One region of the Litchfieldia luteola genome, then DNA from elsewhere that is predicted to be linked to it. Evidence: riboswitches for the same ligand, from Rfam matches in the RefSeq annotation. Region 1 holds a riboswitch; the other holds the start of a gene.
The links. A riboswitch is a leader RNA that binds a small molecule or an ion and turns the genes downstream of it on or off. The one in region 1 is predicted to bind cobalamin.
Positions count from the first base shown of each region.

Region 1 (3,430 bases):
CTTGTATGCATTTCTGTTATACCTACTAAACACACAAGCCTTAAAAAAGTTTAGGAAACTATAACCTTACGGAACATGGGGAGGAACAGCGGAACATGGGGACGGTCCTCATGTTTCTTTCGTTTCGCTAAACGAAGAAAACAGTAGAACCGTCCCAGTGTTTTACTATTGGTTCAAATGTCGGTAATATAGTAACCAGACATAACTAATAGGAATGGAGACACAGGAGATGGGAATTGTTTTTATAGGCATCGTTTCGATTTTGTTATATGGAGCGCTTGTCTATTACGTTGGATGGAGCAGCTGGAGTTTGTTCCGACCGAAAGAAAGCCCTTATAAACGAAAAATTAAAATACTGTATATTATTACGCTAACAATCGTTTCAACCTCTTTCATTGTGGGACGAGTTTTCGGATTTGTCTTGTTTAATATCTTAGGCGCTTATTGGATGGCTGTATTTTATTTATTAATAATAATTCTTCCAGTGGTGCATCTCAGCGTTTGGTTATTGCAACTAACACGGGTTCCGCGTCACCGAGTTGAGAAATGGGCAGGTATTATTACCCTTATTCTTGTAATTAGCTTAATAAGCTATGGATCTTATAATGCTTATAGCCCGGTCGTGAGCACCTATCAGATGAATATCGATAAGCCAGCAGGTGACATCGGTGAGCTAAATGTCGTCATGGCATCTGACATGCACTTCGGTTTACTGTCGAACAGAGATCATGCCCAGCGTCTTGTAAAGGAAATCAATCTGCTACAGCCTGATATCGTTTTATTCCCTGGAGATGTTTTTGATGATGATATTGAACAGTATATTCAGCAAGGTATGGACGAAGTGTTGTCTGGCATTCAATCTACATACGGAGTGTACGCTTCATTAGGGAATCATGATAAGTATGAGGGCACGATGGAACAGCTTATTAAGGTACTCCAAGACAGCAATATGGAGGTACTGTATGATGAGGCCATACTGATTGAGAATAGCCTGACTATAGTAGGACGCAAGGACCTTACAGATAGCGACCGGCTCTCGGTTCCCGCGCTTATGGACGGTGTCGATATGTCGAAGCCGGTCATTATGTTGGACCACCAGCCATATGAACTGGATATCGCGCAGGAAAACGGTATCGACCTTCTAGTAGCGGGACATACGCATCGCGGACAGGTGTTTCCGGGCAATCTGATTACTAGTAAAATTTACGAAGTTGACTGGGGCTATCTACAGAAAGAACAGCTGCACACGGTGGTTTCGTCTGGATACGGCTTCTGGGGCCCGCCGATTCGTCTTGGGTCTCGATCTGAAATTGTTCAGATAACGGTAACGTTCGCTCAATAACCGTTTGATTTTCTTTCATTTCACCTCGAGTATTTATGAAATAGTAGTAGAAGAGAGAGTTTAGAGTGTCTTAACCAAAATAGAATTTTTTAGTTGCCAAAGATGGGAATATATACTACACTACCAATATATTGATTCTTCATTGTTAATAAAAACTACATATTGTGTATTACCAATAAAAATGGTGTTTAAAATACTTAATAGGGAATCTGGTGAAAGTCCAGAGCTGTCCCCGCAACTGTAAGTGCAGACGAAATAAGTACATCCACTGTCATATGATGGGAAGGACTTAGAGTAGGACGAAGCACAAGTCAGGAGACCTGCCATTTTTATATCGTGTTATCTTCTTCGGGAGTTGGGAAGGTAGAATGAGGGTATGTTAATAGTGGGGAAAGACTGACTTTTTCCCATGTGTTAATACTATCATGTAATTCTACTAATGAATCCATTACTCAAGAGGTAATGGATTTTTTTTGTTTCAAATGAATTTTACATCATAGGAAAGAAGGAAATTGCATGAACAAATTATCTACGAATGTCTCACGGACCATTCAAACAAAGCTTGTATTGCCCCCTGATACAAATCATATGGGAACGATTTTTGGAGGGACTGTTTTATCCTATATTGACGAGATAGCAGCCATAGCAGCGATGAAGCATAGCAAGAAAGTAGTGGTAACTGCTTCGATAGATACTGTTAATTTCTTAAGTTCCGCAAAAGTAGGAGATATTTTAACCCTAGAAGGCTTTGTTATTTCAACCGGCAGAACGTCTATGGAGGTTTATGTGAAAGTAGAGTGTGAAAAATATGAGACTGGAGAAAGAACATTAACAACGACGTCCATTTTAACAATGGTTGCGATTAATGAAGATGGGAAGCCAGTGCCTGTACCAGGTGTTACTCCAGAAACAGAAGAAGAAAAACAGTTTCTACTACATGCAAAACAAAGAAAAGAAAGAAGATTAAAGATAGCAAATCTTGCAGAGGAGTTCTAAAACTATGAAAACACAAATCAAAACTACTATAGAAAGTATCATTCAAGAGGTAGGCCAAATTTATCACTTACAAACAAATTTTTTACTGGAAAGTATTTCAGGTTTAGAAGAAGAAAATCAAAGAGAACAAGCGCTTCATTTTGCATTAAATCAAATTTCCCTAGAAGAACCTAATTGGACATATGTAGCAGCACAAATGTATTTACATAAATTGTATCAGGATGCAGCAAAAGTAAGGGGATACGAGGCTAAGAAGAAATATGGTTCCTTTTATTCACTGGTAGATCATTTAGCGGAGATAGGTATTTATGAACAGAATCTACTACAATCGTATTCAAAGGAAGAAATAGAGGAATTAGAGAGTATTATTGATCCCCAAAAAGATCATCTATTTCAATATATCGGCCTATTCCTATTAGCAGACCGATATTTAGCGAAAGATTATCAGGGCACTATTTATGAATTGCCACAAGAACGGTTTATGATTATTTCTATGTTTCTAATGATGAATGAAGATAAAGAAAAGCGGATTTCATATATAAAAGAGGCCTATTGGGCTTTAAGTCATTTACATATGACCGTTGCAACACCTACTTTAGCTAATGCAGGGAAACGAGTTGGACAGCTATCATCATGCTTTATCGATACGGTCGATGACTCATTAGACGGTATTTACTTGAATAACTGGGATGTTGCAAGATTGAGTAAGGATGGCGGAGGCTTAGGTTTATATTACGGCAAGGTTCGTGCGTTAGGATCTGATATTAAAAAGTTTAAAGGCAATTCATCTGGAATCGTACCTTGGATCAGGCAAATCAACAACACGGCTGTAAGTGTGGATCAATTAGGTCAACGGCAAGGGGCAATTGCTGTGTATTTAGATATATTTCACAAAGATATTATGAATGGATTTTTAGATTTAAAAACAAATAATGGTGACGAGAGAAGAAAAGCACATGATATTTTTACTGGCGTTTCTATCCCCGATTTATTTATGGAAACGTTAGAAGAGAAAGATGAATCTGGTAGGAGTATTGGAGAGTGGCATACGTTTTGTCCTCATCAAGTAAAACAAATGATGGGGTGGAAAGA
Region 1 covers NZ_JAGGKM010000001.1:92,231-95,660, forward strand. Annotated here, with positions in the region: gene J2Z26_RS00520 (ABC transporter permease) at 1-64, shown strand, start outside; gene J2Z26_RS00525 (metallophosphoesterase) at 230-1,342, shown strand; cobalamin riboswitch at 1,508-1,684, shown strand; gene J2Z26_RS00530 (acyl-CoA thioesterase) at 1,859-2,338, shown strand; gene J2Z26_RS00535 (ribonucleoside-diphosphate reductase subunit alpha) at 2,343-3,430, shown strand, end outside.

Region 2 (3,430 bases), on a different contig from region 1:
GCTGCTTCGGTCTTTTGCAAACAATTCTCCATTTGCATCCACTCCTAGAGCGGATAATGCAATAACAACTTGTGCTGCTGTAGAGCTGTTATCAATTTTTCCAGCTAGGTATTGTGCAGATAAAAATTCAACTGCGATGTCGATGTGAACTTTTACTTCAGCTTGGTCTTGGTAGCCTGCTAGTGCCGTTAAAACCATAGCAGTTGTGTCGATATCACTTTTTGCACTACCATCCCATGACCAGCCGCCATCTTCGTTTTGATTTTCAAGAAGGTGGTTTACTAGTTTTTCACGTGTCCATGTAGCATTAGCAGGAACCTCAAAGTTTGCACTATCTAATGCAAGTAATCCATAAACCACGCCATTTAGACCTTGCTTTGTAACATTACCATTATAAATTGCTTCTATTAAGTTATAACCTTCAAACGCTGTTGGGTTTTCTCCTGCTGCTAAAATACCTAGTGCGTAGCGCTCTGTATCTGTGATTCTAGCAAACTTTCCTTGCTTTTCATTTACGAGTGTTTTTACATTTTCTAAATAAGAAGCTGGTACCGTTTTACCTGCTTGTTTTAAGGCAATTGCTTCCCATTCGCCTACTTGATTTGCTAGTACATAAGCTACTGCAGTTTCAACTGAAGCACCTAGTGCATTTTTATCAAAAGGAGTAGCAGGTGTTTCTACTGTGTCCTCAGTTGTTTCCTTTTCTGTTGCTGATTCCCATGATTCATACTTGAATGTGATTTGATCTCCCGCTTTAAGTTTGTAGCTATCTGCTCCAACAGAAGCCATTTCACCGTTTACATAAAAAGCCCAGTAGTATGTGCCTTCAGCTGCAATACCAGAGATACCATTGATCATTATTCCATATTCAGAAACAGATGTCTCAAGTTTGTCATGACCAAGCACAACCGTTAATAAGTCAAGCGCAGTTGGATTATTAATAAAGCCAACGTCTGTCGCCTCTTTTAATGGGGTAGCTTCTTTCCCATTAACTGTTAGAAAAGCTTTATTGTTAGTTGCCACTGTCCAGTCTTGATAAACAAAACTTAGTTGATCGCCATCTTGTAGGATGTAGCTATCTGCACCAACTTGTGCTCCAACACCATTTACATAGAATGCCCAGAAGAAAGTCCCCTCAGCTTTAACACCTTGAATTGAGGTGATCATTTTTCCATATTGGCTTTCAGTAAATTCAATATTCGCTTCACCGACTGCTTTTACTAGTGCATCAAACGCCGATGAGCCTTCAGCATCCGCAACAGCATTTAAATCAACGAGTGTTTCTTTACTACCGATAACTGTAACGCTTTCTTCTTTATTTTCCTGTGCAAAAGCTGTTGTATGGAAGCTTCCAAACAAAAGAGTAAATGCTACAAGAAATGACAAGAATGTGTTCAATTTTTTCATCTGTTTCTCTCCTATCTGTGATTTTTCCATAAAAAAAATCCCCTCTGGAGGAGATTTGATGTTAAGTATCACGGACTCATGAGTTGCGATCCGTCTTAACACCCTCCTATCCGCGTAGGCCTTGGTGCAAAAAAAACAGGCAGGTTTCCTGGCTCATGATCATCGCTTCCTATGTCTTCCCATCCTTTTAAGACAGTGACGTAATATAGGTTGCTCTCACTTACAGTGGCGGGACCGCGTTGGATTTACACCAACTTCCCTATTAAGCTATCTACCCTAGTACATCGAAGATAAATAGCACCTATTTTTTGCTAATTCAATTTTTTATGTCGAACCTTATTATACAAATGTTGGGAGGGTTTGTATAGTGGGAAATGTTTTTTAAACTCGAGGAAAGATAACAACACTGCCTATACCCATCTACTCTTATAGTCATATACATGTAATAGGAAAAGGTGGTGATAGGTTGAGCAAACCTATATTTCAGGATGAAACAGGGAAGCGTTGGAGATTGGTGAAGATTAGTTTCACCACGGTCCTATTCACTATGTTACTTTTCATTTATTTCTTTGATTTCACATTGGTCTTATTATCTACTATTTTAAAAATATATTTACTGGTAGCTATTATTATCGGACTAATTAGAATGGCTATTTTAATGTATTTTAGCTACAAGCAATACAAACAAAAAGAATATAAACGCACTAAAAAACCTTTGAAAAAGAAACGCATTAAACGTCGCCGTAAAAAGAAATTCAGACCAAAAGTGAGTGTTATTATTCCTGTCTATAATGAAGAAGTTGTGATTGAACGTACCGTGAGAGCAATTAAGAAAAGTAAGTATCGTATTAGCGAAATTTTAGTTGTTGATGATGGCTCTACTGACCAAACCGTTCAAGTTGTGAAAAATGCTTTTAAAGGTTCTAGGAAAGTAAAGGTTATTGAAAAAGAGAATGGCGGAAAAGCTTCTGCACTTAACATTGGGTTCCAGAAGGCCGTTGGAGACATTGTGATCACAATTGATGCTGATACCATTTTTACAGAACGAGCCATTACCTATTTAGTAAGACCCTTTAAAGACCGTAACGTAGCAGCTGTTTCTGGTAATTGTAAGATTGGTAATCTCTCAAATTACTTAGCCGTCTGGCAGCATATTGAATATGTCACTGCTTTTAATCTTGAGAAAAGAGCCTATGAATACCTTAATTGTATAACCGTTGTCCCAGGTTCGAACAGTGCCTGGAGAAAAAAAGCCGTTGTAAAGGCGGGTTACTATGACCATGACACACTAGCAGAGGATACGGACTTAACCTTAAAGCTTTTAAATAACGACTACAAAATCATTTACGAAGACCGTGCTCTGTCCTATGAAGAATGCCCTGAGAAGATAAAAGATTTTATAAAACAACGCTATCGTTGGTCATATGGCATACTCCAAAGTTCGTGGAAGCATAAAAAAACGATATTTCACTCCAAAAATAGAACCTTAAAATACTTCGCAATACCAAGTATGCTATTTTCATATTTCCTTTACCTTACTGCTCCTCTAATTGACGTCATTTTTATAATTGCATTGCTAACGGGAGCAAAATCAATCTTTCTCTTCGCTCTGTTTTTTTATCTCACAGATACAGTTGCATCAATTTATGCTTTTAAGTTAGAAAAAGAAAAAATGAAACCACTACTATGGGTTTTTATTCAGAGATTGGCCTACCGCTATTTAATAGCCTATGTTACGTGGAAATCTATACTAATGGCACTAAAAGGCTATAGTGTTGGATGGAACAAGTTTGAACGTTCTGGAACAAATCAGTTTGGTCAAAGTGATGAAAAGGGTGAATAATAGGTGTCACCCTTTTTAAAATGAATTTAATCTTTCTCCCAATAACTAGTTCGTACGACCATTCACATGAGTTATTTGTTACATACTATATAGAAATGACATAGGAATATAGACTTTTTTTAAAAAGATGTAAAAGGTGGTGTATCACATCAAAAAAGTAGCTATTCATCAACCTAATTA
Region 2 covers NZ_JAGGKM010000005.1:182,990-186,419, reverse strand. Annotated here, with positions in the region: gene J2Z26_RS15490 (DUF4430 domain-containing protein) at 1-1,407, opposite strand, end outside; cobalamin riboswitch at 1,529-1,727, opposite strand; gene J2Z26_RS15485 (glycosyltransferase family 2 protein) at 1,874-3,250, shown strand; gene J2Z26_RS15480 (WbqC family protein) at 3,390-3,430, shown strand, end outside.
Region 2: it holds a riboswitch for cobalamin, as region 1 does, so the genes downstream of both, J2Z26_RS15490 (DUF4430 domain-containing protein) here and J2Z26_RS00530 (acyl-CoA thioesterase) in region 1, are expected to answer to the same signal.